One region of the Streptomyces sp. NPDC018964 genome, then DNA from elsewhere that is predicted to be linked to it. Evidence: riboswitches for the same ligand, from Rfam matches in the RefSeq annotation. Region 1 holds a riboswitch; each other region holds the start of a gene.
The links. A riboswitch is a leader RNA that binds a small molecule or an ion and turns the genes downstream of it on or off. The one in region 1 is predicted to bind cyclic di-AMP.
Positions count from the first base shown of each region.

Region 2: it holds a riboswitch for cyclic di-AMP, as region 1 does, so the genes downstream of both, ACH5AO_RS22515 (M23 family metallopeptidase) here and ACH5AO_RS31825 (transglycosylase family protein) in region 1, are expected to answer to the same signal.
Region 3: it holds a riboswitch for cyclic di-AMP, as region 1 does, so the genes downstream of both, ACH5AO_RS06290 (peptidoglycan DD-metalloendopeptidase family protein) here and ACH5AO_RS31825 (transglycosylase family protein) in region 1, are expected to answer to the same signal.

Region 1 is NZ_JBIRYZ010000027.1:57,644-67,752, reverse strand. It holds gene ACH5AO_RS31835 (septum formation initiator family protein) at 1-394, opposite strand, end outside; gene eno (phosphopyruvate hydratase) at 512-1,801, opposite strand; gene ACH5AO_RS31825 (transglycosylase family protein) at 2,035-2,769, opposite strand; cyclic di-AMP (ydaO/yuaA leader) riboswitch at 2,773-2,941, opposite strand; gene ACH5AO_RS31820 (transglycosylase family protein) at 3,147-4,169, opposite strand; gene ACH5AO_RS31815 (cytochrome P450) at 4,368-5,672, opposite strand; gene ACH5AO_RS31810 (nucleoside triphosphate pyrophosphohydrolase) at 5,697-6,695, opposite strand; gene ACH5AO_RS31805 (hypothetical protein) at 7,014-7,349, shown strand; gene ACH5AO_RS31800 (hypothetical protein) at 7,481-7,819, opposite strand; gene ACH5AO_RS31795 (hypothetical protein) at 7,889-8,128, opposite strand; gene ACH5AO_RS31790 (SurA N-terminal domain-containing protein) at 8,332-8,979, opposite strand; gene ACH5AO_RS31785 (protein kinase) at 9,130-10,109, opposite strand, start outside.
Region 2 is NZ_JBIRYZ010000013.1:9,635-19,743, forward strand. It holds gene ACH5AO_RS22490 (asparagine synthase-related protein) at 1-271, opposite strand, end outside; gene ACH5AO_RS22495 (MFS transporter) at 988-2,412, shown strand; gene lhgO (L-2-hydroxyglutarate oxidase) at 2,518-3,774, shown strand; gene trmB (tRNA (guanosine(46)-N7)-methyltransferase TrmB) at 3,820-4,656, shown strand; gene ACH5AO_RS22510 (PrsW family intramembrane metalloprotease) at 4,686-6,041, shown strand; gene ACH5AO_RS22515 (M23 family metallopeptidase) at 6,099-7,118, opposite strand; cyclic di-AMP (ydaO/yuaA leader) riboswitch at 7,131-7,288, opposite strand; tRNA gene ACH5AO_RS22520 (tRNA-Met) at 7,597-7,670, opposite strand; gene ACH5AO_RS22525 (dihydrofolate reductase family protein) at 7,734-8,867, opposite strand; gene ACH5AO_RS22530 (DUF3040 domain-containing protein) at 9,467-9,739, shown strand; tRNA gene ACH5AO_RS22535 (tRNA-Lys) at 9,816-9,888, opposite strand; partial or broken gene ACH5AO_RS22540 (RNA helicase) at 10,038-10,109, opposite strand, start outside.
Region 3 is NZ_JBIRYZ010000003.1:183,730-193,838, reverse strand. It holds gene ACH5AO_RS06315 (aspartate aminotransferase family protein) at 1-1,369, shown strand, start outside; gene ACH5AO_RS06310 (helix-turn-helix domain-containing protein) at 1,445-2,068, shown strand; gene ACH5AO_RS06305 (DUF6126 family protein) at 2,065-2,193, shown strand; gene ACH5AO_RS06300 (tyrosine-protein phosphatase) at 2,213-3,010, opposite strand; gene ACH5AO_RS06295 (alpha-galactosidase) at 3,182-5,269, shown strand; cyclic di-AMP (ydaO/yuaA leader) riboswitch at 5,590-5,747, shown strand; gene ACH5AO_RS06290 (peptidoglycan DD-metalloendopeptidase family protein) at 5,752-6,693, shown strand; gene ACH5AO_RS06285 (SGNH/GDSL hydrolase family protein) at 6,900-7,685, shown strand; gene ACH5AO_RS06280 (GNAT family N-acetyltransferase) at 7,711-8,208, shown strand; gene ACH5AO_RS06275 (MBL fold metallo-hydrolase) at 8,242-9,435, shown strand; gene ACH5AO_RS06270 (NAD(P)-dependent alcohol dehydrogenase) at 9,511-10,109, opposite strand, start outside.

The sequences.
Region 1 (10,109 bases):
GGGACTGCTTCGCCGCACCCGGGTCGATGACGATGTAGCCGGTCTCGCCGGGCATGACGTAGTGCAGCCGCCTGCGGATCTCCTGCTCGGCGTACGCGTCGTCCTGCCAGCGCGCCTTCATGTCGCGCAGCCGTTCGACCCGCTGGCGGGTCTCGTCCTGCTCCTGCTGGAGGTCGGCGATGTCCGCGCGCTGGGAGACGTACTGCCGCATGGGATAGGCGAGGGCGACGATCAGGGAGCAGACCACCAGGGCGAGCAGCGCGGCCCGGCCGGTCAGCCGGGAGCGGCGTGCCTGGCGCTTGGTCTGCGAACGGTAGACCCGGGCGGCGGTCTGCTCACCGATCAGCCGGATCCTGGTCGCGGTGGAGAAACGGTCCCGGTCCTTGACCGCCATGGTTCCGCCTCTCGTTCACCGTCCTACGCGCGTACGTCCCCGCACACGGTACGGGACCGGGTGCGGGGACGTACGTACGACGCCGCCTCTTACGGGGCGACTCAGTCCTTGCTGTGCCTACTGGTTCGCAGAGCGAAACCGGGGGAAGGCCGAGCGGCCGGCGTACACCGCCGCGTCGTCGAGGATCTCCTCGATGCGCAGGAGCTGGTTGTACTTGGCGACGCGCTCGGAGCGGGCCGGGGCGCCGGTCTTGATCTGGCCGCAGTTGGTGGCGACGGCCAGGTCGGCGATGGTGACGTCCTCGGTCTCGCCGGAGCGGTGGGACATCATGCACTTGAAGCCGTTGCGCTGGGCCAGCTCGACGGCGTCCAGGGTCTCGGTCAGCGAGCCGATCTGGTTGACCTTGACCAGCAGGGCGTTGGCGGCGCCCTCCTCGATGCCGCGGGCGAGGCGCTCGGGGTTGGTGACGAACAGGTCGTCGCCGACGAGCTGGACCTTGTCACCGAGCTTGGCGGTGATGGTCTTCCAGCCCTCCCAGTCGTCCTCGAACAGCGGGTCCTCGATGGAGACGAGCGGGTACGCGTCGACGAGCTCCGCGTAGTACTCGGTCATCTCGGCCGCCGAGCGCTCCTTGCCCTCGAAGGTGTAGACGCCGTCCTTGTAGAACTCGGAGGCGGCCACGTCGAGCGCGAGGGCGATCTGCTCGCCGGGGGTGTAGCCGGCCTCCTTGATCGCCTCGAGGATGAGGTCGAGGGCCTCGCGGTTGGAGCCGAGGTTCGGGGCGAAGCCGCCCTCGTCGCCGAGGCCGGTGGCCAGGCCCTTGCCCTTCAGGACCTTCTTCAGGGTGTGGTAGACCTCGGCGCCCCAGCGCAGGGCCTCGGAGAAGGACTCCGCGCCGATCGGGGCGATCATGAACTCCTGGATGTCCACGTTGGAGTCGGCGTGCGAGCCGCCGTTCAGGATGTTCATCATCGGCACCGGCAGCAGGTGCGCGTTGGGGCCGCCCAGGTAGCGGAAGAGCGGCAGGTCGCTGGCCTCGGAGGCGGCGTGGGCGACGGCGAGCGAGACGCCGAGGATGGCGTTGGCGCCCAGCGAGCCCTTGTTGTCGGTGGCGTCCAGGTCGAACATCGCCTGGTCGATCAGGCGCTGCTCGGTGGCGTCGTAGCCGACGAGCTCCGGGCCGATCTGCTCGATGACGGCCAGGACGGCCTTCTCGACGCCCTTGCCCAGGTAACGGCCTGCATCGCCGTCACGGAGTTCGATGGCCTCGAAGGCGCCGGTGGAGGCGCCGGACGGGACGGCGGCACGACCCGTGCTGCCGTCGTCGAGGCCGACCTCGACCTCGACCGTGGGGTTGCCTCGGGAGTCCAGGATTTCCCGGGCTACGACGACGTCGATGGACGGCACGAGCATCTCCTTCTTGGATGTGACGCGGGTGGGCAGGACCCCGGAGGGTCTTGCGAGTCCGAGCCTAACCGGCTCCGGGCGATCGGCCATCCGGCCGCCCGTCCCATGGACAGAACCGAGAGTAAATTGTTTCCGAACGGAACAAAGCCGTTTCCGGAAACCCGGTCACAAAAACCCCGCCCCGGCGCGTACGGGGGAAGACGCACCGGGGCGGGGAGCAGTGGGGCAGCCGCTCACTTCAGGTGCAGCTGCTGGCCCGGGTAGATGAGGTCGGCGTCGTCGACGATGTCGTCGTTCAGCTCGAACAGCTCGGCCCAGCCGCCCTCGACGTCGTGCTCGGCGGCGATGGAGCTGAGGGTGTCGCCCTTGACGACCTTGTACTCGCCGTCGCCCTTCTCGACCTTCTGGCCGGTCGGGGTGGTGACGGTCTTCTCCTCGGCCTTCGGCTCGGCCTTCTTCTCGGCCCGCTGCTCGGTCTTCTGCTCGGCGGCCGGGCGCTCGGCGGAGCGGGAGGCCTTCCGCTCGGCCTCACGGGTCCCGGTGGAACCGGTGTCCTGGCCCTGCGAGGAGTCGTTCGAGGAGGAGCCGGCGTAGGAGGCGTTGGACAGGCCCGTGCCGCAGACCGGCCAGGCGCCCTTGCCCTGGCCCGCGAGGACCTTCTCGGCGATCTCGATCTGCTGGGCCTTGCTGGCCCGGTCGGCGGTGGAGGCGTACTGCGTGCCGCCGTACGCGGCCCAGGTGGAGGCGGAGAACTGCAGACCGCCGTAGTAACCGTTGCCGGTGTTGATGGACCAGTTGCCGCCGGACTCGCACTGGGCGACGGCGTCCCACTCGGAGGCGGTGGCGGCGGAGGCGCTGCCGGCCGCCATCAGCGGGGCGGCGACGGCGGCGGAGGTGACACCGGCGACGGCGATCGCGCGGGTGGCCTTGGACGGACGGCGGTGCTTGCCCTTGCCGGAAAACAGCATGGTGGATCCCCTCACCGACGCCTACGAGGTGAGCTGTCGGGTTCGGGCCGGTTGAGTTGCCCGGCCACGCCCCTCGCGGGACGCGGCTCCACCCCAAGCCCGATCCGGTGTCAACCACCGGAAGGGGCGCTTACCTTGGTTCCCCCGCTCCTGCCTGCGGCGCATGACGCGACGACTGTTCCCGTGCTGCCACTGGCAGGATTCGGCGTGGCGGCAGCCGGGGCCCGCGGTGGCGAGCGGTCACGACCGTAGACACGCGGTCCGCGGAATTTCAAAGACGATCAGGGCTTCTGAGACCTATCTCTCACAGCCTTTAAACCGGACATTCACCGCGAAACATGACGTCAACTGCCGCCGGACCGACGCCCCTTCGCGCATCACTTCTCGTCCGGTTCGACCCCGACCTCGAGCTCCTGGCCCGGCATGATGAGGTCCGGGTCGGCGCCGACGACCTGCTTGTTCTCGGCGTAGAGCGACCGCCATCCACCGCCCAGCTCAAGGGAGTCGGCGATGGACGAGAGACTGTCGCCGGTGCGCACGGTGTACGAACCGTCGGCGGCATCGCGGGAGGCGTCGGTGCCGCGCGAGGCATGCCGGCCGGACGATTCCGACGTACGGCCCTCCGCCTCACCCTCCTCGGCGGTGACGCCGCGGTGGCGGCCGGCGCCGGTGCCTTCGGTGTCGGTGACTTCGGAAGAGCCGGTGGTCTGCCCGGACTTGTCCGACTCGTCACTCTTGGGAGTGACCGAGGCGGAGGGGGAGGTGCCGGATCCACCGTCGGAGCCGGTGTCCGAATCCGCGCCCGAGCCGCTCGACTTGCCGGACTTGGCCGATTCGCCGGCGGCACCCTCGCCGTCCTCCGCCCCCTCGGCGCCGGTCGACGGGCCGGACGTGGCCGACGGGGAGGACGAAGCGGACGAATCACCGGAGTCCGATGATCCGGACGAGGCGGAGGAACCGGAAGAGCCGGACGCGTCCGAGGCCGGGTTCTCCGCCACACCCGTGTCGATGTCGGCCGACGCCGAGTCCTGGTCGAGACCCGCCGTCAGTCCGCAGGTGCGCCACGCGCCGACCCCCTGGTCGGCGAGGATTCTCTCGGCCACGGCTATCTGCTGGCCGCGGCTGGCCTGGTCGGGGCTGGTCGCGTAGTCCAGGCCGCCGTAGCTCTCCCAGTCGTCCTGGGTCAACTGCAGGCCGCCGTAGTAGCCGTTGCCGGTGTTCTGGCTCCACGAGCCGCCGCTCTCGCATTCGGCGACCCGGTCCCAGGTCGCACCGTCGGCCGCGCTGGCGCTGCCGGCCCCGAGGAGCGGGATCGCGATGGCGGAGCCGGTCACTCCGGCCGCGACGAGGAGAGCCGGAGCCTGACGGGGACGACGGTGCCGACCGTTTCCGGAGAGCATGCGGAAACCTTTCGCGAGACAGCAATGACCGGCGCGGCGAGTGGAACTCGATGTGCCGCACTTGATGGGTGAACGTATCCGCAGACGATCACTTGTCACAAGTTCATGCCGCGCAGATCACGTGAAGATCACAGAGTTGAGGGCGTGTCATGTTTGCGCTGGCCCGCCCGGGGGCACGGCGGACGGCGGCCCGGTCCGTCACTTCCGCGGAGGGGTGAACTCCACCGGGAGCGTGCGCAGTCCGCGCATGATGAGCCCGCCCCGCCAGCGGAGTTCGGCCGGTTCCACCGCGAGCCGCAGGTCCGGCAGACGCGTCAGCAGGGTGGCGAGCGCGGTCCGGCCCTCCAGACGGGCCAGCGGAGCGCCCAGGCAGTAGTGGATGCCGTGGCCGTACCCCAGGTGCTGGTTGTCGCGCCGGCCGAGGTCGAGCACGTCCGGGTCGGCGAACCGCTCCGGGTCCCGGTCCGCGGCGGCGAGCACGACGAGGACGGGGTCGCCGGCCGCGATGCGCTGTCCGCCGATGGCGACCGGCTCGGTGGCGAACCGCCAGGTGGCGAGTTCCACGGGGCCGTCGTACCGCAGGAGTTCCTCGACGCCGGTCTCCAGCAGCCCGTGCTCCCCGGCGGCGAGGGCCCGCTGCAGGCGGTCGCGCTGTCCGGGGTGGGTGAGCAGGGCGTAGGTGCCGTTGCCGATGAGGTTGACGGTGGTCTCGAAACCGGCGAACAGCAGGATGAACGCCATGGCGGCGGCCTCGTTCTCGGTGAGGTGCTCACCGTGGTCGGAGGCGCGGATGAGGCCGGAGATGAGGTCCTCGCCGGGGGCGGGTTCGGCGGGGAGCGCCTCGCGCTTGCGGTGGATCAGCTCGGCGAGGTAGCCGCGCATCTTCTTCACGGACCGGGCGACCCCGCCGCGCGGCCCTCCGCCGTGGCGGATCATCATGCCCGCCCAGTCCCGGAAGTCGTCCTGGTCCTCGCGCGGGACGCCGAGCAGGTCACAGATGGTGTAGATGGGGAGGGGGAAGGCGAACTCGTGGATGAGGTCGGCGGAGCCGCGGTCCGCGAACCGGTCGATGAGCCCGTCGGTGAGCTCCTGCACGCGGGGCGCGAACTCGGCGACCCGGCGCGGGGTGAACGCCTTGCTGACCAGCCGGCGCAGCCGGGTGTGGTCCGGCGGGTCGATGTTCAGCAGATGCGTCATCAGCTCCGCCTGGCGCTCCCCGGGAATACCGGTCCTGCCCCTGGCGTGCGCGGGCTCGTCGTGGTGCGCGGGGTTCTTGGACAGCCGGTTGTCGGCGAGGATCTGCTTGGCGTCGGCGTACCGGGTGACCAGCCAGGCCTCCACCCCGCTGGGCAGCCGGGTGCGGTGCACGGGGGCGTGCTCGCGCAGCCAGGCGTAGGCGGGGTACGGGTCGCTCGCGAACTCCCAGGTGAACAGTTCGGGGGCGGCAGGGGCGGCAGGGGCGGTGGCGGAGGGGGTGCGGCGGGGCTCGGCTTGCTCGGTCACCCCCCGACCGTATCCGTCCTTCCTTCACGGCCGCGTCCGCGTCTCCGCCTCCCGGATCGCGTCCCGGTAGGCCCGTGCCGCCGCGCGCAGGGCCGCCTCCGGGTCCACGCCTTCCGCCTCGGCGCGCACCGCCAGCGCCAGCAGTTCGTAGCCGGGGCCCTCGACGCGGGGCAGCGGGACGTCCAGGCCGGCCGTGCGCACCCGGGAGGCCAGCTTGGCGGCGAGGGCCAGGCCGGGCTGGCCGAGCGGGACTCCCTCGGTGACGGAGGTGCGCTGCTTCTCCACCGCCTTGGTGCGCAGCCAGTGGGCCTTGACCTCCTCGGGGGTGGTCGCGGTCTCGTCCCCGAAGACGTGCGGGTGGCGGTGGATGAGCTTGGTGACGATCGTCCCGGCCACGTCGTCGATGGAGAACGGGGCGTCGGGGTCCTCCTCGGCGATCCGGGCGTGGAAGACGACCTGGAGCAGGACGTCGCCCAGTTCCTCGCGCAGGTCCTCCCGGTCACCGTCCTCGATGGCCTCGACGAGTTCGTACGCCTCCTCGATGGCGTACTTCGCCAGGCCCTTGTGGGTCCGCCGGGACGACCACGGGCACTCGGCGCGGATCTGGTCCATGACCTGGACGAGGTCGAGCAGGCGGGCGCCGGGCAGGTCGTAGGAGGCGGGCAGCAGTTCCAGTTCGGGCATGGCGACGCGACCGGAGCCGGCCAGCCGTGCCAGTCCGTCGGTGAGGGCGGGCTCCCCTTCGCCGGTCGCCACGACGACCACCGTGCGCCCGCCCGCGCAGGCGGCGACCAGTTCCTCGGCGGTGGGAGCCGACTCGTCGACCCGTATCCCCGCCTCACGCAGGTACGGCAGCTGCGGGTGCGCGCCGTCCGCGCACAGCACGCGGTCGGCGGCGTGCAGCGTCTGCCAGGCCGGCCAGGACAGCAGGCCGGGGGCGACGCGGTGGCTGGTGGTGAGCAGGACGACGCGGCCGGGGTCGGGGGCCCGGCCGGCGGCGGTTTCGGGACTCGTGGCGTTCACCCCCCGAACGTAACGCACGGCGCCGGACGCCCCAGGAGTTGTCCACAGGGGGCGGCGCCTCACGGTGGTGCCGTCACGTCGTCCGGGGCGCTCCCGCCGCCACCTCCCGTACCCACGGCGGCCTCGCGTCGGCGCGGCTACCCTTCTCGACGTGCCCGGTGCCGTGGCGCGGGCCGAGGCCGACGACGGGTTTCCTCGACGTCTCCGGCGGGGCCTTGCGGAAGGCGGGCCGGCGGGCGCCCGGCGGTTCCCCGCGACCACCGCCCGGCTGTCCGTCCCTGTCCCTGTCCCCCACCGGATCCGGAGTCGAATCAGCTGATGGACATGTCCTCCCGGGAGATCCGCATCCCCCTCGGCGAGGCCGTCGCCGTGCTGCGGGACCTGAACGAGTTCGTCGTCTCCCTCGACCGGCTCGGATCCCGCCAGGCGTCCGGAACCACCGACGAGTACGCCGTCGGCCGGTTCGTCGCCGACTGGGACGTCGCTCGGCGACTGGCACGCGCCCGGCACGTCATCAGCGCCGCGCTGGACGCACAACTGAGCGAGGAGGACAACGCCGAGATCGACGCCTTGTGCGACCGGGGCCGCTTCTACGGTTCGGAGGCGCGGCCGGTCCCTCCCCCGAGCAGTCCGGCTGAGACCGCCGCGGGGTGATCGCGCCGACGGCGTCCGCGTGGGCGCGGTCCTCGCGGGGTGAGGGACCGCGCGCGAAAGGCCGCGCACCGTGCACGCGGTCACCAGGGCGGCCACGACCGCGGGGATCGGCCCGATCGGCCCCCTGCGGCTCAGCGCGGGAGCCGCAGCAGAAGGGCGGTCAGCTCCTCGGGGAACTCGTCCATGTGCCGCTCCGCGGTGAACCGCACGGTGCAGGCCGCCGACACCAGTTCCGTGTCCGAGTACCCGCCGTCCTCGAGCATGCCGGCGGCCATGCCGAGCGGCACGACGAAGTCGGCCTCGGCTTGTGACGACATCTCCTCGGCAAGGCCGGACTCGTCCTCGGCGAGCACCAGGTCCACGATCCGGCGGAGCACCTCCGCCACGGCCGGCAGGTCCGCCTCCCGCACGATGCCGGCCATGTCGTCGTACTCCGCGAACCCGAACCGGTTCACCCGCTGATACCCCACGCTCCCCTCATGCCCTTCCCGCCCGTGCTTTCGGTGATCCGGTCGTCCCGTTCACGATCCGCCTCTCCGTCAGCGCACCACCACACCGCGCACGGCGAGGCGTAGTTCCCGGAACAGGTCGCGCAACTCGCTCGGCATGGCGGAGGAGACGTCCGCGCCCACTTCCAGCAGAAGCCGGACGCCGGCCCGGAACTCCTTGTCGCCGACGGGCTCGTCCAGCATCCCCGCCACCTCGGTCGACGGTGTGACGATGGAGACCTCCACCTCTTCGGGGAGGCTGTCGAGGTAGCCGTCGTCCTCGGTGAGCACGAGATCCACGATGCGGCGAGCGGCTTCCCTGACAGGCTGCGCACCCGTCCCCGACGGCAAGGTCGTCCCGCCTCCTCCGAGCAGTCGACGGCCATCGGGTCGAGCCGTGGCCGGCATGTCCCCGGATGTCCACGTCCTCGACGGGTTTCCCAGGGGGCGTGTTTCACCCCGTCGGCAGCCCCCGAGTCGTCCAGGGGCGCGGGTCAGAGGGTCTGCGGCATCCCGGTCGCCGTGACGTCCCGTACCCACGGCGTCTTCGCGTCGACCCGGCTGCTCTTCTCGACGTCCCAGCTGCCATAACGCGGGTTGAGGTCGACGTCGAGTTCCTCGCTCGCCTTCGACAGCGCCTGCCAGAACTCGGGCCGGCCCGGGTCGGTGCCGAGCCGCTGGGCGAGCTTCTGGGCCTGCACCTGGAGGCGGAGGTTGGCGTCGAGGCGCCGCGGCGGAACGCCGTACTGCTGCAGCCAGGCCGCCTCCAGCGCCTTCGCGCCGCCGGCCTGCTGCTCCAGACCGGACCGCATCCGCTGGACCTCGCGGTCCGTGACCGTCACGCCGGCGTCCCGCGCGGCGCGCTCCAGCACCCGGTCCAGGACCATGCCGTGCAGGGTGTCGCGGGTGAGGCTGCCGGTGCGGGCGATGGCCTGCTGGTACTGGGCGTCGTCCGGTACGGCCGCCCGCTGGGCCGCGCGGACCTCGCCGACCCTGTTCTCCAGCTGCGACACGGTGATCCGCTCGCCGCCGACGACGGCTGCCGCACCGGGGTGCGCGTCGTTGCCGCAGGCGGTGAGCAGGGGCGCCGCTGCGGCGATCGCGGCGGTGAGGAGGAGCGCGGTGCGACGGCGGCGGTGCAAGGAGACCTCCTGAGGAGAGCTTGTGCGGCGGTGCACAAAGTCTTGCGGTGATCGATGGTAGGCATCGGCCAAGCTCTGGCCAACCCATTCGACCAACGATTCACGGCGACTTCCGGCACCGGCGTCCGCCCCGTACGGCGCAGCGGCCCGCTATCCGCGCACCTGTCCCAGCCACTGCAGCGTCCGCCGGATGTCGGCGGCCAGCGGGTGCCCCGGTCCCTGCACGCGCTCCACGTCGTGCAGCAGCCGCACCAGCGTGTCGTGCGCGGCGGCCCGGTCGCCCAGGGCCAGCAACAGATGGCCGATGCGGCGGCGGACGTCGTGGGCGAGCTGCGGATCGCCGGCCGCCACGTACTGGTTCTCGTAGTACGCCAGTAGCGCCCGGTACTCGGCGAGCGCCGCCGCGGGTTCGCCGAGCTGCTCCAGGCACTGGGCGGCCTCGTAGCGGTGGCGCAGGGACTGCGGGTCGGCCTGGCCGGCCTCGGCGGCGCGTTCGTCGGCGAGGCGGCGCAGTTCGGGCAGGGCGCGCCGGTACTGGCCGTCGTCCAGGAGCGTGGCCGCGTACTGCTTGCGCAGGGTGCGCACGACCGGGGAGTGCTCGCCGTGCTGCTCGGCGGCGACGGGCAGGATCGAGCCGAGGATGTCGACGGCCTGGGTGATGCGGCCCTCGCCGAGCAGCCGCTTCACCTCGTCCACGGCGGCGGCGACGTCGGCCTTCTCCGCCACGGGCGCGGGCGGCGCGGCGGGGGCCGGCTGGGGGGCGGGGGTGCGGGCGCGGTCCGGCCAGGGGGCGTGCGGGCGCAGGAAGGGGCGGGTGGGGTCCAGGGGCGCGCCGGTGGGCATGCCCCGCGCGGGCAGCAGCCGCGCCAGGTCCTCGTAGACCTCCTGCGCGGAGTCCGGGCGGTGCTGCGGGTCCTTGGCGAGCAGCCGCAGCACCAGGGTCTCCAGGGCCTCGGGGACCTCCGGGCGGATCCGGCGCACGGGCACCGGCGGCTCGTACAGGTGCCGGTGCAGCACCCCGAGCGCCGTGGAGCCCGCGAACGGCACGTCGCCGCTGAGCAGCTCGTGCATCAGCACTCCGAGCGCGTACAGGTCCGTGTACGGGCCGACCGCGCCGCCCATCGCCTGCT
Region 2 (10,109 bases), on a different contig from region 1:
GCGCGGCGAACAGCGCAACGCGCAGTTGTTCGTCGGAGGCCCCGCACGTGCCGAGGACGGCGATCCGGGTCTGCTCGTCGGCCTTGACCACCCGTACCTCGTCGGGGCGCCAGTCGCCGACCGCCCAGAGCGGGTCGGGGTCACCCCACAGCAGCTGGGATCCCACGGGGTGCACGGTCTCGCCGTCCACTCCGGTGGCGCCGGCGGAGCCGGTGGGGCCGAAACCCACGGCTCCCGCGGCGGTGCTGCTCCACCCCACCAACCACCGCATCGCCGCCTCCACGAGCTGTGGACAACCAGTGCACCGTACGAACCGGTTCCCCATGCTGCCATGAAGGAGGCGCACAGGAGGGGTGCCGGAGCCGTATGCGCTCCGTCGAACGCGCCCCGGCGGAGACACTCGCCCCGCCTCGAACAGGCGCCCGCCCCGGAGGAGTCACCGCATCGGCGCCGCGCGGCCGACGCCGCCACCACGACGTGAATGCGCCCCCGCAACGCGCCCCCTCACCCCCGACGCGCCGTCAACTACCAGGATAGAAGTGGTGATGCACCCGAAAGGGCGAGGTTGATTTTCGGCCAAATCGAAGCGGTGAGATCCGTCTCGAACACGCTCCGTACAGGCTCTGCGCACCGCTGGACGGTCGCGCGGCCCGGGAGGCGGAGCACGCCCCCCGGACCGTTCCACCGCCCGCGGGGATGAAGGCGGCGGTGTCCCCCAGCCCACTGGATCCAGTACAGCGGGCCGACCCACGCACCACCCATGGAACCGCTCCCGCGATGGCCGGAGAAGAGCGCACGCACAGGCGCACGGCCACACACCGGGAGCGCGCCGCAACTGCGCGTATCGGACCCGCACTTCAGTACGGACCACAATCCCGCCATCCGGAAGAATGCCCCTTAACGCTTGGGATGCGGCGAACTACGCTGGGTTTACGAATGCCGCGTGGTTATGCCAGCGCGGCAGCCGTCTGTGTCGAGGGGTGGCTCATGTCCAGGGAGCAACGCGGGCCGAACGAAAAGCTCGGCGCCGTCCTCGCCCTCGCGGGAATCTCCAACGCAGGCCTCGCGCGACGCGTCAACGACCTCGGCGCCCAGCGGGGACTGACGCTTCGCTACGACAAGACGTCGGTGGCGCGCTGGGTGTCGAAGGGCATGGTGCCGCAGGGTGCGGCTCCGCACCTGATCGCCGCCGCCATCGGTCAGAAGCTGGGCCGGCCCGTGCCGCTCCACGAGATCGGCCTGGCGGACGCGGACCCCGCGCCCGAGGTGGGCCTGGCCTTCCCCCGTGACGTCGGACAGGCGGTGCGCTCCGCCACGGAGCTGTACCGGCTGGACCTCGCCGGCCGCAGAGCCGGCTCCGGCGGCATCTGGCAGTCGCTCGCCGGATCGTTCGCGGTGAGCGCGTACGCGACGCCCGCCTCGCGCTGGCTGATAACCCCGGCCGACAGCTCGGTGGCACGTGAGGCGAACCCCGCCGACGGCTCCGGCGCACCGGCCAAAGTCGGCCACAGCGATGTGCGCAAACTGCGGGAGGCCGCCGAGGACGCCCGGCGCTGGGACTCCAAGTACGGCGGAGGGGACTGGCGTTCGTCGATGGTCCCCGAATGCCTGCGGGTCGAGGCGGCCCCGCTGCTGCTCGGCTCCTACTCCGACGACGTCGGCCGCTCCCTCTTCGGCGCGGCGGCCGAACTCACCCGCCTGGCGGGCTGGATGGCCTTCGACACCGGCCAGCAGGAGGCCGCCCAGCGCTACTACATCCAGGCCCTGCGCCTGGCCCGCGCGGCGGCCGACGTCCCCCTGGGCGGCTACGTGCTCGCCTCGATGTCCCTGCAGGCGACCTACCGCGGCTTCGGCGACGAGGGCGTCGACCTCGCCCAGGCCGCGCTGGAGCGCAACCGGGGCCTGGCCACCGCCCGCACCCTGAGCTTCTTCCGCCTCGTCGAGGCACGCGCGCACGCCCGCGCGGGGGACGCCCAGGCGGCCGGGGCCGCGCTGAAGTCCGCGGAGAGCTGGCTGGAGCGCTCCCGCCCCGGCGACAGCGACCCGAGCTGGCTCGGCTTCTACTCCTACGACCGTTTCGCCGCCGACGCCGCCGAGTGCTACCGCGACCTGAAGGCGCCCCGCCAGGTCCGCCGCTTCACCGAACAGGCGCTGTCCAGCCCGACGGAGGAGTTCGTGCGCTCGCACGGACTGCGGCTCGTCGTCTCGGCGGTCGCCGAACTGGAGTCGGGCAACCTGGACGCGGCCTGCGAGCAGGGCGTCCGCGCGGTGGAGGTCGCGGGCCGCATCTCGTCCGCCCGCACCACCGAGTACGTCAAGGACCTCCTGCACCGTCTGGAGCCCTACGGCGACGAACCCCGCGTGGCCGAACTGCGCGAACGCGCCCGCCCACTGCTGATGACGACGGCCTGACCCCGCCCGCACCACGGCCTGCCCCACCCCGCACCACGCCCCGCGGTCCGGCCCGAATCGCATTCCGGGGCGCCTCCCGGGTTTGAAGGCGTTGTCAGTGGCGCAGTGCACTATCGGACGCGGGAGGTGGTGCGGGTGACGACCGGGCGGTCGTACGACTGCGACGTGCTGGTGATCGGCGGCGGGATCGTCGGCCTGTCGACGGCGTACGCGCTCACGCGCGCGGCGCCGGGCACACGGGTCACGGTCCTGGAGAAGGAGCCCGGCCCCGCCCGGCACCAGACGGGCCGCAACAGCGGCGTCATCCACAGCGGCGTCTACTACCGCCCCGGCTCGCTGAAGGCCCGGTACGCGGTGTCGGGCGCCGCGGAGATGGTCGAGTTCTGCGCGAAGCACGACATCCCGCACGCCGTGACGGGCAAGCTGATCGTCGCCACGGCCCGCGAGGAGCTGCCCCGGCTGCACGCCCTGGTTCAGCGCGGCCGGGAGAACGGCATAGCGGTCCGCGAGCTGTGCGGCGCGCAGATCGCGGAGTACGAGCCGGAGGTCGACGGGCTGGCCGCCATCCACGTCGGCACCACCGGCGTCTGCGACTTCACCGCGGTCACCCGCGAGCTCGCCCGAGGCGCGCGGGAGGCGGGTGCGGAGATCCGTTACGGAGCCCGGGTGATACGCGTCGACCGCCGCCCCGACCGGGGAGTCGCCGTCCTGACGGACGGCGACGACGTCGTACGCGGCCGGGTGCTGGTGAACTGCGCGGGCCTGCACTGCGACGAGATCGCCCGCCGCACCGGCGACGAGCCCGGCGCCCGCATCGTGCCGTTCCGCGGCGAGTACTACGAGCTGGCCCGGCCGGAGCTGGTGCGCGGCCTGGTCTACCCGGTGCCCGACCCGGCGTTCCCCTTCCTCGGCGTCCACCTCACCCGGGGCGTCGACGGCGGCGTCCACGTCGGTCCCAACGCGGTACCGGCGCTGGCCCGCGAGGGCTACGACTGGCGCACGGTGCGTCCGCGCGAGCTGGGGGCGACCCTGTCCTGGCCGGGCTCCTGGCACCTGGCCCGCCGTCACTGGCGGTACGGCACCGGCGAGCTGCACCGCTCGCTGTCCAAGGAGGCCTTCACCCGCGCCGTGCGCCGCCTCCTGCCCGCCGTGCGGGAGGACGACCTGGTGCCGGCGGCGGCCGGGGTGCGGGCCCAGGCGGTGCTGCGGGACGGCACCCTGGCCGACGACTTCCTGATCCAGGAGACCGCCCGCGCGGTCCACGTGCTGAACGCCCCCTCACCGGCGGCGACGGCGTCCCTGCCGATCGGCCGCGAGGTCGCGCGGCGGGCCCTGACGGCACTGGAGGAGGCGGGACGCTGAGGGCACGGCGGCCGTTTCCCGGACCCCCGTAAAATCGACAGCACTGTGTCTGACTCCGTGAACGTTTCCGAAGCCCCGCACCCGGCGCACGCCCCCGGTGCACCGATCCGCCCTGCCCGGGCCAAGGGGGAGCCCCGGTTCCCGGACGGGCCGAAGGCCGATCCCGCCGGATCGCACTTCGAGCGGCGGATCCGGAGCTTCCAGCCGCGGCGCAGCCGGGTGACCGCCGGGCAGGCGGACGCCCTGCGGCGGCTGTGGCCCGCCTGGGGCTTCGACATCGACGGCGGCCGGCGGCTCGACCTCGCGGAGTTCTTCGGCAACGACCGCCCCGTCGTCCTGGAGATCGGCTTCGGCATGGGCGAGGCGACCGCGCGGATGGCCGCCGCCGACCCGGCCACCAACATCCTCGCCGTGGACGTCCACACCCCCGGCCAGGGCAATCTGCTCAACCTCGCCGACCGGTCGGGGCTGACCAACGTACGCGTCGGCAACGGTGACGCGATCATCCTGCTGCGCGAGATGCTCGCCCCCGGCTCCCTCGGCGGGCTGCGCGTCTACTTCCCCGACCCCTGGCCGAAGAAGCGGCACCACAAGCGGCGGCTGATCCAGCCGGAGTTCCTCGACCTCGCCGCGAGCCGCCTCGCGCCGGGCGCGGTGCTGCACTGCGCCACCGACTGGGAGCCGTACGCGGAGCAGATGCTCGAGGTGCTCACCGCGCACCCCGGCTTCGAGAACACGCGGCCGGACGGCGGTTTCGCGCCGCGTCCGGCCTTCCGGCCGCTCACCCGTTTCGAGGCACAGGGACTGGAGAAGGGTCATGTCGTGAACGACGTGCTCTTCCGCCGCGTACCACAGGACGAGCAGGCGGCGGACCGAGCCTGACACAGCCCCGCCTCGTGAGGGTCGAACCCGTGGCCATCAGTCCCCCGTACCCGACACCTCCCGGCGCCGCCCCCGGCAAAGCGACGCGGCACGCGCACTGGTGGCAGCGGCCCTGGGTGCGGTACGGCGCGCTGATCACGCTGCTCGCGCTGTCCGGGCTGGTCATCCTGGCGCTGGTGCGCGAGCAGACCGGGACGCGGGGGTTCCTGGTCGGGATCGGCCTCGCCGTGCTGCCCGTGCCGCTGCTCGTCGCCGCCTTCCGGTGGCTGGACCGGGTCGAGCCGGGACCCTGGCGGAACCTGCTGTTCTCCTTCGCCTGGGGTGCCTGCGCGGCGGCGCTGATGGCGATCGTCGCGAACAGCTTCGCCACCCGGTGGATAGCGACGGCGACCGCGGACCCGACCGGCGCCGACACCCTGGGCTCGACCGTCATAGCGCCCGTGGTGGAGGAGTCCGCGAAGGCCGCGGCCGTCCTGCTGGTGTTCCTGTTCCGCAGACGCGACTTCACCGGGATCCTCGACGGCGTGGTGATAGCCGGGGTCACCGCCACCGGCTTCGCGTTCACCGAGAACATCCTCTACCTCGGCACCGCCTTCGGAACCGACCGGCTCACCGGCGACAGCGGCATCGCCTCGGTCACCGCGGCGACCTTCTTCGTCCGCATCGTGATGTCGCCGTTCGCGCACCCCCTGTTCACCGTGCTCACCGGGATCGGCTTCGGCTTCGCCGCGCTGTCCGCGGACCGGCAGCGGGTCCGGCGCGTGCTGCTGCCGCTCGGCGGGCTGCTCCTCGCGATGGGCGTGCACGCCCTGTGGAACGGTTCCTCGACGCTCGGCCAGTACGGATTCCTCGCGGTGTACGCGGCGTTCATGGTGCCGGTGTTCGGGCTGCTGACCTGGCTGGTGGTGTGGACGCGGCAGCGGGAGCTGCGGACCGTGCGGGAGGAGCTGCCCGCGTACGTGGCCGCCGGGTGGCTCGACGCGGCGGAGCCGTTCGCGCTGGGCTCGATGCGGGCGCGGCGCGTCGCCCTGCGGTACGCGCGCCGCTGCGGCGGGAGGGCGGCGGCGCGGTCGGTCGCCGCGTACGAGGCGTACGCGACGTCGCTGGCGTTCCTGCGGCACCGGGGGCGGCTCGGGCGGGCGGGGCCGGACTTCGTCACCCGGGAACGCGAGCTGTTGCTGGAGCTGTGGCACCGGCGGGCGGTGGCCCGGCCGGCCCTGGAGCACGCGGCCCGCGCGACCGCGCCCCGGGTTCCGGTCGTCGCGGCACCGTGGGCGGGGTACGGCGGGTACGGCTGGTACGGCGGTTACGGGCATCCACCGCAGGGGCGGCCGCCGTACGGGTACCCGTACGGCACGTACGACCCGAACGCCCACCGGCCCTGACGCCGGGGGGATGCGTCGTCGGGGCTGCCGGGGTTCAGGAGGTGAGGGTCCGCTCGCTCAGACGGTGAGGCCCTTGCTCTGCAGCCAGGCCAGCGGGTCGATGCCCGAGGCGGAGCCGTCGGGGTGGACCTCCATGTGGAGGTGGGCGCCGGTGACGTTGCCGGTGGCGCCGACGCGGCCGATCACGTCGCCGGTGTTGACCTTCTGGCCGACGCTGACGTTGATGGAGGACTGGTGGGCGTACCAGATCTCAGTGCCGTCGTCGAGCGTGAGCACGGTCTTGTAGCCGTAGGAGCCGTCGTAGCCGGCGGAGGTGATCGTGCCGGTGTGGACGGCCTTGAGCAGCGTGCCCGTGGGGGCGGCGAAGTCGAGGCCGGTGTGGTGGCCGGAGGACCAGTAGGCGCCGGCCTGACCGAAGGTCGAGGAGATGGTGTACGAGGAGGTCGGCAGCGCGTACTGCTTGGCCAGCTTGGCGAGGCGCTCGGCCTCGGCCTTCTTCTCGGCCTCTTCCTCCGCCTTCTTCTTGGCGGCCTCGGCCTTGGCCTCGGCTTCCTTCTCCGCCTTGGCGGCGGCCTCGGCGGCCGCCTTCTCGGCGGCGGCGACGGCCTCCGCCTCGGCCTTGCTCTCGGCCTGGGCCTGCTGCTGCTCGACCTGCGCCATGATCCGGGTGCGCAGCGCCTCACCGGCGTCGGCGGCACCCTGCTCGGTGTCGGCGGCGGTCATGCCGAGGGTGCTGAGGGGGGTGGCCGATCCCTCGGGGGTTTCCTCGTCGGAGATGAGGGAACCCACGCTGGGGAGGTCGGGCATGGAGATCGAGACCGGCGGCTTGCCGGTCTGGGCGCTGGCCATGCCGCCGGCGCCGACGGCCGCGATGACCCCGACGCCCAGGACGGTGGAGCTGCGGGCGAGTCCCCCGCCGCGCTGCTTGGAGACGCGGTGCCGACCGCGTACGGGGCGAACGGACTCCGCGGTGGGGTTCCACTCCTCGAAGGGGCCCTCGTCGGCGCGGCCGGCGCCGTAGGCGAAGGTGTCGCTCGGCTTGAACGGGGCCTCGGGGGCAGGCGGGTTGGACGCCACGTGGGCGCGCTCCTTTCCTTCCGTCTTCGCCTACCGGGTTAGCTGACGGGTTCGGAGCGGGAAGGTCTCCTACGCGCGTATACGAGCCGTGTCTCCACGGCGGTATTCACGCGATTCACCCCATGGTGGTGGTTCCCCGGTTCCCTCGCGGGATTCGGCGCGTGCGCACGGAGCCGACTTCTGTGACGGCTGGGACGACCGCGCTGCGTTATCGAACGTTAATAGACGCAAGGGCCTGATTCCAAGCCGTTCCTCTTGATCGTTAACGATTTCCGGGTGGACTTAAGTGTCATCGGAGCCCAAAAACGGGCGAGTTGACCGCGCTTCAGACCGTCTCGCGCGGCGGACGGTTTCTGACCGTACGTCAGTTGTTATGCGCTGCGGGACGAGACGCTCACGCTGAGTGAGAGCGGGGAGCGGGGGAAGGACGGAAAACACCGAGGGCCGGAATCCTTGGATTCCGGCCCTCGGCCTTCAGTAGCGGGGACAGGATTTGAACCTGCGACCTCTGGGTTATGAGCCCAGCGAGCTACCGAGCTGCTCCACCCCGCGTCGGTGAAACCAGTGTACGCCATCCGCGGGACCCGGCGCACACCGGTTACCGACGGCCCGGTCTCAGCGGCCGAGCAGATGCCCGTTCGGCGCCTTGGCGCGGTCCTCGTGCTCCGGCAGGACGACGACGGTGGCGCCCCCGGCCGCCAGCACGCCGCTGCCGTCGGCGCCCGCCACGAACGTGTCCGGCTCGCGCCAGGCCGTGACCACCCGCCGCACCCCCGCGTCCAGGACCAGCCGGGCACAGGGCGCGGGCCGGGACGCGCGGCGGGCGCAGGGCTCCAGGCTGGAGTAGACGGTGGCGCCGGCGAGCCGGGGGTCCGCGGGGTCGACCTTGGCGAGCGCGGCCTCCTCCGCGTGCACCACCGGGTCGGTGCCCTCCCGCGAGTGGCCGCGTGCCAGCTCCGTACCGTCGGCGGCCACCACGACCGCGCCCACGCTGAACGCCGTCCGCGAGGGCGGGCACGCGGCGGCCAGCTCGCAGGCGAGGGCCAGCCAGTGGTGGTCGGCGGCGGAGGGCAGCGGGCCGGTGCCGGGGGCGGTGGGCTCGTAGCGCGTCAGGACGACGTCGCCGACCGGGCGGGTCTCGACCAGCCGCAGCCGGCCGCCCTGGTAGGAGCCGGGGCCGAAGAGGCGGGGTGCCTTCGGATCGCCGACGAACAGCGGGGCGAGGACCAGCTGGAGTTCGTCGGCCAGCCCTTCGATGAGGAGCTGGGTGTGGACCGTGCCGCCGCCCTCGACCATGAGCCGCCGCACCCCGTGCTCGGCGTGCAGGTGCTCGAGGAGCCGCCGCCAGTCGAGCTCGGCGCCGAGCGGGACGACGTCGGCGGCGAGACCGAGGGCACGGGCGCGCTCGGCGCCCCGGTCGGTCGTGTAGAGGACCTTCTCGCCGCCGGTGTGCCAGAACCGGGCCGCCGGGTCCAGGTCGCCCGAGCCGCTGACGGTGACCTTGAGCGGGTACTCGGCCCGGCCGGCGGCGAGGCGGGCGGCGCGCCGCTCGGGCGAGTTGACCAGCAGCCGGGGGTTGTCGGCGCGGATCGTGCCGGCGCCGACCAGGATGGCGTCCACGGACGCCCGTACCTCGTCGACCCGGTCGAAGTCGGCCGGGGACGACAGCAGCAGCCGTTCGGGGCCGGTGTCGTCCAGGTGGCCGTCGAGGGAGACGGCGGCGGACAGCAGGACGTACGGGTGCGGCATCGGCGTACTCCCGGGTGGAGCGGGTGCGGGAGGTCCAGTCTGCCGGTCAGGACCCGATCGGCCCCACACGAATGGCGTACCGGGTGAGTTCCGGGCGGTCCCTCGGGCCGGGTCCGGCCGGCGGATCGGCGCGGCGCCGGCCGGGGCCGCGCCGGGTACGGCGGCGTTCAGCGGGACGGTCCGCCGGAGCGGGGGCACCTCGTACCGCCTCCTCGCCGTGGGCTTCCGTGCGGGGAGCCGACGGCCCGCGGACCGGGGGCGCGGCGCGGGCCGTCCTGTCCAGCGTGTGCGTCGGGCGGGCGTGTGCGCCATCGGTGACAATCCCCATTTTCCCCCGGGACCACGGCCGGCGGGGCGGCCCGCGTACGCGGTGGCCCCCGGGCCGGATGGGGCCCGCGACGGATGGCCGCGGGTGGTGGCGGCGGGTGACGCTGGAGTCTGCCGTACCGGACGGGTGACGACGTCGCCGCAAGGGCAAACTCCCTTGTACCGGGCCGAGTTCGCGACAGGACGACGGTTCACCCTCGTACGCCCCGGCGTCGCGGAGCGATGGCCGCCGGTGGTGTCACCGGACGGCCGCCCCCTGGGAAGGAGGAGCCGTGTCCCAGTCCGACGACGAGCGTCTGGTCGACCTCGCGGCCCGTCTCGAGCACGAGGACCCCCGTTTCGTCCGCTCGCTCTCCGAAGGCCGTCCGGCCCGACCCCGCGAGTACCGGCGCACGGGCGCCTGGTGCGCGCTGGCCGTCGGGGTGACCATGCTCGCCGCGGGCATCGTCGTGCCCGACGGCCTCCTCATCGCGGCGGGCCTGGTCCTCACCGGGGTCGCCGTACAGCTCATCGACCCGAACCGGGTCGGCCACCCCGGGAAATGACGCGGCGCCCGAGCCGGCCGAAGCCGGTCCGAGCGCCGCGCGGCGGGTCGGAGGGGTCCCTCCGTCGCCCGCACCGTAGGCCCTGTGGGACTCGAACCCACAACCAATGGATTAAAAGTCCACTGCTCTGCCAATTGAGCTAAGGGCCCCTGGCGATGTTGTCTCCCCGAGCATAGCCGGACATGGCCGGGACTCCGATCGGGTATCGCCGAGGCGGGTCCGGACGTGTCCCGCGCGGAACGCGGGAGGGCCCGCACGACGGGTGTCGTGCGGGCCCTCCCGGCCGAATGAGGCCGTGTCAGCCGTTGCGCTTCCAGCGCGGCTTGTCCTCGCGGCGGAAGGAGCCGCCGCGGTGGTCGTCACGACGGCC
Region 3 (10,109 bases), on a different contig from region 1:
CGACCTCGGCGCGTTGCTGGCCGAGCGCGGAGCCGAGCGCTACGAGCTGCACACCCGGTACCTCAACCACCAGCTCCCGCGCATGCTGCACACCATCGGCTTCGACAAGGTCTACGAGCGCGCCGAGGGCGCCCACTTCTGGGACGCCGACGGCAACGACCACCTGGACATGCTCGCCGGGTTCGGGGTGATGGGCCTGGGCCGCCACCACCCCGTGGTCCGCAAGGCGCTGCACGACGTCCTGGACGCCTCCCTCGCCGACCTCACCCGCTTCGACTGCCAGCCGCTGCCCGGCCTGCTGGCCGAGAAGCTGCTCGCGTACAGCCCCCACCTGGACCGGGTGTTCTTCGGCAACAGCGGCACGGAGGCGGTCGAGACCGCCCTGAAGTTCGCCCGGTACGCGACCGGCAGGCCGCGCGTGCTGTACTGCGAGCACGCCTTCCACGGCCTGACCACCGGCTCGCTCTCCGTCAACGGCGAGATCGGCTTCCGGGACGGCTTCGCCCCGCTGCTGCCCGACACGGCCGTCCCCCTCGGCGACCTCGGCGCGCTGGAGCGGGAGCTGCGCGAGGGGGACGTGGCCGCCCTGATCGTGGAGCCGATCCAGGGCAAGGGCGTCCACGAGGCGCCGCCCGGCTATCTGCGGGCCGCGCAGGAGCTGCTGCACCGGCACAAGGCGCTGCTGATCGCCGACGAGGTGCAGACCGGACTGGGCCGGACCGGCGACTTCTACGCCCACCAGCACGAGGCGGGGGTCGAGCCGGACCTGGTGTGCGTGGCCAAGGCGCTCTCCGGCGGCTACGTACCGGTGGGCGCCACCCTCGGCAAGGACTGGATCTTCAAGAAGGTCTACTCGTCGATGGACCGGGTGCTGGTCCACTCGGCCAGCTTCGGGGCCAACGCCCAGGCCATGGCGGCGGGCCTCGCGGTGCTGTCGGTCATGGAGGACGAGCGGATCGTCGCGAACGTCCGGCGCACCGGCGAGCTGCTGCGGACCCGGCTGGCCGCACTGACCGACAAGTACGAGCTGCTCGCCGACGTCCGCGGCCGGGGCCTGATGATCGGCATCGAGTTCGGCCGGCCCCGGTCGCTGAAGCTGCGCTCGCGCTGGGCCGTGCTCCAGGCCGCCCGCAAGGGACTCTTCGCGCAGATGGTGGTCGTGCCGCTGCTGCGGCGGCACCACATCCTCACCCAGGTCTCCGGCGACCATCTGGAGGTGATCAAACTGATCCCGCCGCTGGTCATCGACGAGCGGGACGTGCACCGGTTCGTGGACGCCTTCACCGCGGTGATGGACGACGCGCACGACGGCGGCCTGATGTGGGAGTTCGGCAGGACGCTGGTGAAACAGGCCGTCGCCGACCGCTGAGACCCGCGCCGCGCCAGGATTTGCCCCTCAGGCAAGAAAATTGCCCACGGGGCAAATCCGGTGCTCAATGGAGGCATGAGCTCCTTCGAGGCCGGGCCGCCGGCCGAACCGGCCGACGCGCTCTGTGCGGTCGCGCCGCAGCTGCGTGCCCTGCGGCGACGGGCCTCCCTCACCCTGGAGGCCGCCGCCCGTGACGCGGGTCTGTCGCCCGCGCACCTCTCCCGGCTGGAGACCGGACAGCGCCAGCCCTCGCTGCCGATGCTGCTCTCCCTCGCCCGCACCTACGGTACGACGGTCTCCGAGCTGCTCGGCGAGTCGGGCACCGACCGGGACGCCGTGGTGCGCGCCGCCGACATGGAGTCCACGGCGGCGGGCGGCTGGACGTACTGGCAGGCCGGCGCCGCCGGGCGCGGCATGCAGGCCCTGCGGGTCCGTGTGCCGCACGGCTCCCAGGGCGACATCGTGCGCGTCCACCCCGGCGAGGAATGGCTGTACGTCCTCAAGGGGCGGCTGCGGCTGCGCCTCGGGGACACCCTGCACCGGCTCGCCCCGGGCGACAGCGCGCACTTCGACTCGCTGACCCCGCACCGCATCGCCGCCGCCGACCCCGACGGGGTCGAGCTGCTGTTCGTCCATACCCTGCTGCAGAGTCCCACGGCCGCGCTGTGCCTGGGCCCGATCCACGGAGAAGCGACATGACCGGCAAAGACATGGAAGAGAAGTTCCCCCGGGCCCTGTGGGTGCGGCTGTTCATCTACATCGTGGTGGGACACCTCTTCGCAGCCTTCATCTACTTCCTCTTCGAGATCGCTCCGAAGAAGTAGGCGCCCGCCCGGGCCCGCCTCAGTCGAGCAGGCGCTCGCGCAGCCGCTCCCGGGCCTCGGGCGTGAGCCCGAGCGCCTGCTCCAGGTACGGCTCCACACCGCCCCAGGTCTCCTCGATGGTCTCGAAGGCCGCCGACAGGTACTCCTCGCGCGCGTCGAACAGCGGGCTGAGCAGCTCCATGACCTCGGGGGAGTAGGCCGAGGCGGAGCTGCCGCTGCGCTGCACCTTGTAGCGGCGGTGCTTGGCGTTGGACTTGAGGTAGTCCTCGAGGATCGCGTCGCGCTCGACACCCAGCGCGAGCAGCGTCACCGCCACCGACAGCCCCGCGCGGTCCTTGCCCGCCGCGCAGTGCATCAGCACGGGGACGCTGTCCTCGGCGAGCGAGCGCAGCACCCGGGAGTGCTCGGCGGTGCGCTCCTTGATGATCAGCCGGTAGGAGCTGATCATCCGGTCCGCGCCCTTGCCGTCCGCGAGGATCGAGCGCAGCTGTTCCAGATCGCCGTCGCGGACCATCTTCCAGAACTCGGCGCCGTCGGCCGGGTCGCTGAGCGGCAGGTTCACGTTGCGCACGCCCGGCAGGGCGACGTCCGGCCCCTCCAGCCTCTGGTCGGCCGCGTTGCGGAAGTCGAAGACCGTGTGCAGCCCGAGCGAGGAGAGGAAGGCGGCGTCCTCGGCGGTCGCGTGGGCGAGATGGCCGCTGCGGAAGAGCACTCCGTACCGCACCCGTCGGCCGTCGACGGTCGGTAGTCCGCCCACGTCGCGGAAGTTGCGTACTCCGGTCAGCTCGGGTTCGGTCGACGGGATCTGCTGCGTCACGAAGGACTCCTCCCACTCGGCGCCGCCGACGGCGCTCGCCGACGGGCACCACTTGACGATACGACATGCCTGCCTGGGGCAATGAGTTCTCCACAGGCATTGCCCGGACGCCCCCGTGCCCCCGATGATGTTGGTGTCTGATCGCACTTGTTCGAGTCTGTTGGAGGTTCGGTGGCGCAGGTCTCCCGAGACGGTCGTACGTGGCTCCTGTCGGGGCCGGCCAGCGGCTACGCGCTCCATGTCACGGACCGCGACGAACTGGTGCACCTGCACTGGGGCCCGAGGATCGCGCTCGCCGACGCGGAGGCCCTCGCCGCGCGCCCGCTGCCGGACGACTGGCCGTTCGAGTCCCGCCTGGACGGACGCGAGGAGTACCCGGTCGAGGGCGGCCCCCGCTTCGCGAGGCCCGCCCTGTCCGTACGCACCGCCGACGGACGGCGCGGCACCGAATGGGCCTTCGACGGCCACGAGACGGACGACGGCGAGACCGGCGACGGCGAACTCCGCCTCCGCTTCCGCGACGGCGGGCTGACCGTGACCCTGCACTACCGGATGCGTGACGACGTGGTCGAACGCTGGGTGACCCTGCACAACCGGGGACCCGCGGTCGAACTCCTGCGCGCCGACTCCGCGACCTGGACCCTGCCCGAGCGCGAGCACTGGCGGCTCTCCCAGCTCCACGGCCGCTGGGCCGCCGAGTCCCGGCTGACCCGCGCCCCGCTCACCTACGGCGAGAAGGTCATCGGCAGCCGCCGCGGCCACACCGGGCACCAGCACCTGCCCTGGGTCGCGCTCGACACCGACGCGACCGAGGAACGCGGCGAGGTCTACGGCTGCGCCCTCGGCTGGTCCGGGTCCTGGCGCGTCTCGGTCGCCCAACTTCCCGACGCGCGCGTGCAGATCACCGGAGGCGCGGGACACGACGACTCCGGCCTGCTGATGCTGGACACGGGGGAGACGTACGTCACGCCGGTCTTCGCCGGTCTGTGGAGCGACGGCGGCTTCGGCGGCGCCAGCCGCGCCTGGCACGCCTACCAGCGGACGTACGTCGTCCCGGACGCGGACCGGGACCGGCCCGTGCTGTTCAACTCCTGGGAGGCCACCGGGTTCGACATCTCGGAGGAGCGGCAGCGGGGGCTCGCGGAGCGGGCCGCCGCGATGGGCGTCGAACTGTTCGTGGTCGACGACGGCTGGTTCGGGGCGCGGACGAGCGACCGGGCCGGGCTCGGCGACTGGACGCCCAACCCCGACCGCTTCCCCGGCGGCCTGAAACCCCTCGCCGACCATGTGCACGGGCTCGGGATGCAGTTCGGCATCTGGGTCGAGCCGGAGATGGTCAACCCCGACAGCGACCTGTACCGCGCGCACCCCGACTGGGTGCAGTTCCAGCCGGGCCGCCGGCGCACGGAGTACCGCAACCAGCTCGTGCTCAACCTCGCGCGCGACGACGTGCGGGAGTACCTCTGGGAGCGGCTCGACGCACTGCTCTCCAGCGCTCCCGTCGACTACGTGAAGTGGGACTTCAACCGCTCCTCCACCGACGCCGGATGGCCGGACGACCCGTACCCGCAGCGGCTGTGGACCGACCATGTGCGCGGCCTGTACGCGCTGCTGGACCGGCTGCGGGCGGCCCATCCGGGCGTGGCCTTCGAGTCCTGCTCGGGCGGCGGCGGCCGGATCGACCTGGGGGTCCTCTCCCGTACCGACCAGGTGTGGACCTCGGACAACACCGACCCGCTCGACCGGCTCGCGATCCAGCACGGCTTCAGCCAGATCCACCCGGCCCGGGTGATGGCCGCCTGGGTCACCGACAGTCCGAACGCGATGCTCAACGGGCGGGTCAGCTCGCTGCGCTTCCGGTTCGTCAGCGCCATGGCCGGGGTGCTCGGCGTCGGCGGCGACCTCGCGCGGTGGACCGGGGAGGAGCTCGCCGAGGCGCGGGAGTGGGTCGCGCTCTACAAGGAGATCCGGCCCGTCGTCCAGCGCGGTGACCTGTACCGGCTGCGCCCTCCGGAGGGCGGGCTGAGCGCGGTGCAGTACGTCCTCGGCGACGAGACCGTCGTCCTCGCCTGCCTCCAGGCGCAGCACCACGGAGAGCCCGTCCCGGCCCTCCGGCTGCGCGGCCTCGACCCGGAGGCGTCGTACGAATGCCGCGAAACCGGCGAAACGTACCGAGGTGCCCTCCTGCTGCATCACGGGCTGCGCACCGGTCTGCGAGGAGATCTGGACGCCTCGGTGGTGCGGCTGCGGCGCCTGTGATCCGACGATTAGGGCGTTCTGTCCGATTAGGGTGGTTCGACATAACGTGCCCCGAAAGGAAGGGAGATGGGGAAGGGGTGCGTGAGCAGCGTCATATCCGTGACGATGCGTTGTCGCCATGCTCACGTAATTCCGTGGAACGACAAGGGAATTCACGGGGGAAAAGGAATCCCGGCTGACGCTCGGTGACGTCAATTCCCCTTTTGGATCACGGAAAAGCGCGTGCGCGGTGAACCTCGCGCTTGTCCCCTCGCGTCCGGGTCGCTTACGTTCGCCACCGATCCGGACGGACGCCCAATCCTGCCGCCGCCCGGAGCCCGTAACCACACCCACCCGTGCACGGCAGGAGCGGGGGACCCACAGGTACCACTGCCTGTTCCGGTTCCCGGAACGGCTCGGGGTGAAGCCGCGCGACAACGCGGCCGGGCATCTCCAGCCCGAACCCGACAGCTCACCTCGCAGGCGCCGGAGAGGAATTCGACATGCCCGCGAAGGGTAAGCACCGCCGTACCAAGACCCAGCGCCTCACCCGCTCCATCGCCGTCGCCGGAACCGGCGGCGCCGCACTCGCCCTGCCGCTTCTCGGCGCCACCGGCGCGCACGCCGCCACGCCGCAGACCGCCCCCGAAAAGGCCGTCCAGTCCCTTTCCGTCGCCGGCCAGAAGACCGTCGCCGAAAAGGGCGACGAGGCCCGCACGTACACCGTGAAGGCCGGCGACTACCTCGCCAAGATCGCCGAGACGGAGCACGTCGACGGTGGCTGGAAGCAGCTCTACACGGACAACCGTCAGGCCATCGGCGACGACCCGGCGCTCATCCACCCCGGTCTGAAGCTCTCGGTCGACGGTGGAGCCGCCGCGAGCACGCCGCAGGAGCCGTCCTCCGCCGAGGCCCCGCAGGCCCCGGAGCAGAAGGCCGAGCAGCCCGCCGAGCAGCCGGTGGAACAGCCCGCCGAGCAGCCCTCCTCGGAGACCTCCACCCAGACCACGGACGCCGACCAGGCCGCGAGCACCTCCGGTTACAGCTCCCCGGTGCCCGGCGCCGGGCTCGGCACCGCCTACAAGGTGGCCGGCAGCATGTGGTCCAGCGGCTACCACACCGGCGTCGACTTCGCCGTCCCGACCGGCACCTCCCTGAAGGCCGTCGGCGCGGGCACCGTCGTCTCCTCGGGCTGGGCCGGCGCGTACGGCAACCAGGTCGTCATCAAGCTCGACGACGGCCACTACGCCCAGTACGCCCACCTGTCCTCGCTCTCCGTCTCGGCCGGCCAGACCGTGACCGGCGGCCAGCAGGTCGGCCTCTCCGGCGCGACCGGCAACGTGACCGGCCCCCACCTGCACTTCGAGATCCGCACCACCCCGGACTACGGCTCGGACGTGGACCCGATCGCCTACCTCCGCTCCAAGGGCGTCTCCATCGGCTGACCCCCCGCGGCGACCTTCCTGACACGCGCGCCGAAGGCCGGACCCCGATCCCCGGGTCCGGCCTTCGGCGTATTCCTGAATTGGCCAACATTTTGAGAGTGGCTTATCTCACCGCCCGTCAACCCTTCCTTACGGTCGCGTAGGTCACATTCGAAGGTGAATCATGAGTGGTTGTGGCAGACGATTCGAAGAGTGACAGCAGAGCAGTGATCGGGTCGTACGTGGCGGTGGGGGACAGCTTCACCGAGGGCGTCGGCGACCCCGGCCCCGACGGGGCGTTCGTCGGCTGGGCCGACCGGTTCGCCGTGCTCCTCGCGGACCTGAGGCCCGAGGGCGACTTCGCGTACACCAACCTCGCCGTACGCGGAAAACTCCTGGACCAGATCGTGGCGGACCAGCTTCCGAGGGCGGTCGAACTCGCCCCCGACCTGGTCTCGTTCTGCGCGGGCGGCAACGACATCCTCCGCCCCGGCAGCGACCCGGACGAGGTGGCCGAGCGGTTCGAGCGGGCGATCGCCGCGCTCACGGCCGTATCCGGGACAGTGATGGTGACGACCGGGTTCGACACCCGCGGCGTCCCCCTGCTGAAGCATCTGCGCGGCAAGATCGCGACGTACAACATGCACGTACGGGCCGTCGCCGACCGCTACGGCTGTCCCGTGCTCGACCTGTGGTCCCTCAGGAGCGTCCAGGACCGCAGGGCCTGGGACGCCGACCGGCTGCACCTGTCGCCGGAGGGACACACCCGCGTCGCGCTCCGCGCCGGGCAGACCCTCGGCCTGGACGTCCCCGCCGACCCGGAACAGCCCTGGCCGCCCCTGCCGCCCCGCGGCACCCTCGAGATCCGGCGGGACGACGTCCACTGGGCCCGCGAGTACCTGGTGCCGTGGATCGGCCGCCGACTGCGCGGGGAGTCCTCCGGCGACCACGTGATCGCCAAGGGGACGCTGTCGCCGGACGACATCAAGGTACGGATCGCCGCGGTGGCGTGAGCGCCCGCGCGGTAGCGTAGTGATCATGGGGGACTGGGGTCTGCGGCAGGCGACCGCGACGGACGTCGAGGCGGTGGCGGAACTGCGCGCCGTGGTGCTGCGGGCCGATCTGGAACGGCTCGGGCGCTACGACGCACAGCGGGTGCGGCAGCGGCTGCGCGACGGGTTCGACCCGGCCCACACCTGGGTGATCGAGACGGGTGGCACCTTCGCCGGCTGTGTGGCGCTGCGCCCCGCCGGGGACTCCCACTGGCTGGAGCACTTCTATCTGGCCCCGCACCTCCAGGGCGCCGGCATCGGCTCGGGCGTGCTGCGCGAACTGCTGCGGCGGTCCGACCGCGACGCCGCCGTCGTACGGCTGAACGTACTGCGGGGCAGCCCGGCCCGCCGCCTCTACGCACGGCACGGGTTCACCGTGGAGACGGAGGACCCGGTGGACGTGTTCATGGTGCGGCGGCCGCCCCGCCCCTTCGATCCGCCCCGGTCGTACCCGGCACCGCACAGCCGGTCCGGCCGCCCATAATGGAATGTCTGACCGACTCCACCTGGAGGTACCGTGGCCGGTTCCCCATCCCACAGCTCCGGGCTGCGCGCCCTGCGGCCCGAGGCCTTCGGCGCGGACCCCAGTGGCGAACGCATGGCACGCATCCGCAGATCCCCGCACTTCAAGAACGGCGTGTTCCAGAACCCCGGCGGCACCGCCCGGATCCGCCCGTCGGGGTCGACGCGGGACCTGGCGAAGCTCTACCTCGACAAGGACTCCCGGTCCCGCCGCGCCCCGAAGGGCACCATCCCGGTGCACCCCACCACCCTGGCCGACATCTCCCGCCCGCCGGCCACCGGACTGCGCCTGACCTGGATGGGCCACTCCAGCGTGCTCGCGGAGATCGACGGGCACCGGGTCCTGTTCGACCCCGTGTGGGGTGAGCGCTGCTCGCCGTTCCCCTTCGCCGGGCCCAAGCGGCTGCACCCCGTCCCGCTGCCGCTGGCCGCGCTCGGCCCGGTCGACGTCGTCGTGATCTCCCACGACCACTACGACCACCTGGACCTGCCCACGATCAAGGCGCTGGCCGGCACGGACACCCTGTTCGCCGTGCCCCTCGGCGTCGGCGCGCACCTGGAGCGCTGGGGCGTGTCCGCCGGACGGCTGCGCGAGCTGGACTGGCACGAGGCGACGAAGGTCGGCGGGCTCACCCTCACCGCCACCCCGGCCCGCCACTTCTGCGGCCGGGGCCTGCGCAACACCCAGCACACCCTGTGGGCCTCCTGGGTGGCGGCGGGCGAGCGGCACCGGATCTACCACAGTGGCGACACCGGCTACTTCGAGGGCTTCAGGGACATCGGCGCCGAGCACGGCCCGTTCGACGCCACGATGATCCAGGTCGGCGCGTACTCGGACTTCTGGCCCGACATCCACATGACGCCCGAGGAAGGCGTCCGGGCCCATCTCGACCTCCAGGGCGGCGACGCGGCCGGCGTGCTGCTGCCCATCCACTGGGGCACCTTCAACCTGGCCCCGCACGCGTGGGCGGAGCCGGGGGAGTGGATGAAGGACGCGGCCGGGGAGGCGGACCAGTCGGTGGCGTTCCCGCGGCCGGGCGAGCCGTTCGAACCGGCGGGGAAGGTGCCGGTGGAGGCGTGGTGGCGGGCGATCTCCGGCCCGATCGCCCGTCCGTGGCGGCGCCCCCGGATCGCCGAGGGCGCGGGCGAGACGAGCAAGGGGGATCTCGACCTCGCCGGTGAGCGGTGAGGTCATCAGCCGCACCGTCCAGGCCATCCACGCTGCCGTCGACGAGCGGCTGTGATCAGCGCCTTCACAGGGGGCCTACGCGACCTTGACCACGTACTTGCCCCGGACGCCGCCCGCCTCCAGCGCCTGGTGTGCCGCTGCTGTCTCCTCCAGGGGGAAGACCGTGTCCACCGCGGGGCTCAGTTTGCCCTCGACCACATGGCGGGCGAGGTCGTCGAAGTCCGCCCGTGTGGGGTTGCCGCTGAAGAAGCGCACCCGGCCGCGTCCGTGGACCGTGCCGGCCGCGAGGTAGCCGAGAGACGCCACGGGCCGGTTCAGGTCGAAGGCGATGGTGACCATGCGTCCGCCGGGATTCAGCAGGCGCCTGAAGGCCCGCAGATCGGTGCCCACGGTGTCCAGGACCACGTCGAAGCGGCCCAGTTCCGTCGGCCGCACGGTCCGGTGGTCGACGGCCCGGCGAGCGCCGAGTCCGCGCACGAAGTCGAGGTTGGCGGCGCGGGCGAGGGCCGTGACCTCGGCGCCGTACGCCCGTCCGAGCTGGACGGCGGCGTTGCCGACGCCGCCCGCCGCGCCCCGGACGAGGAGTCGTTCGCCGGGGCGCAGCCCGGCCTTGTCCCGCAGCGCGGTGACGGCCGTGGTGGCCACCGGCAGTGCGGCGGCGTCCACCAGGTCAA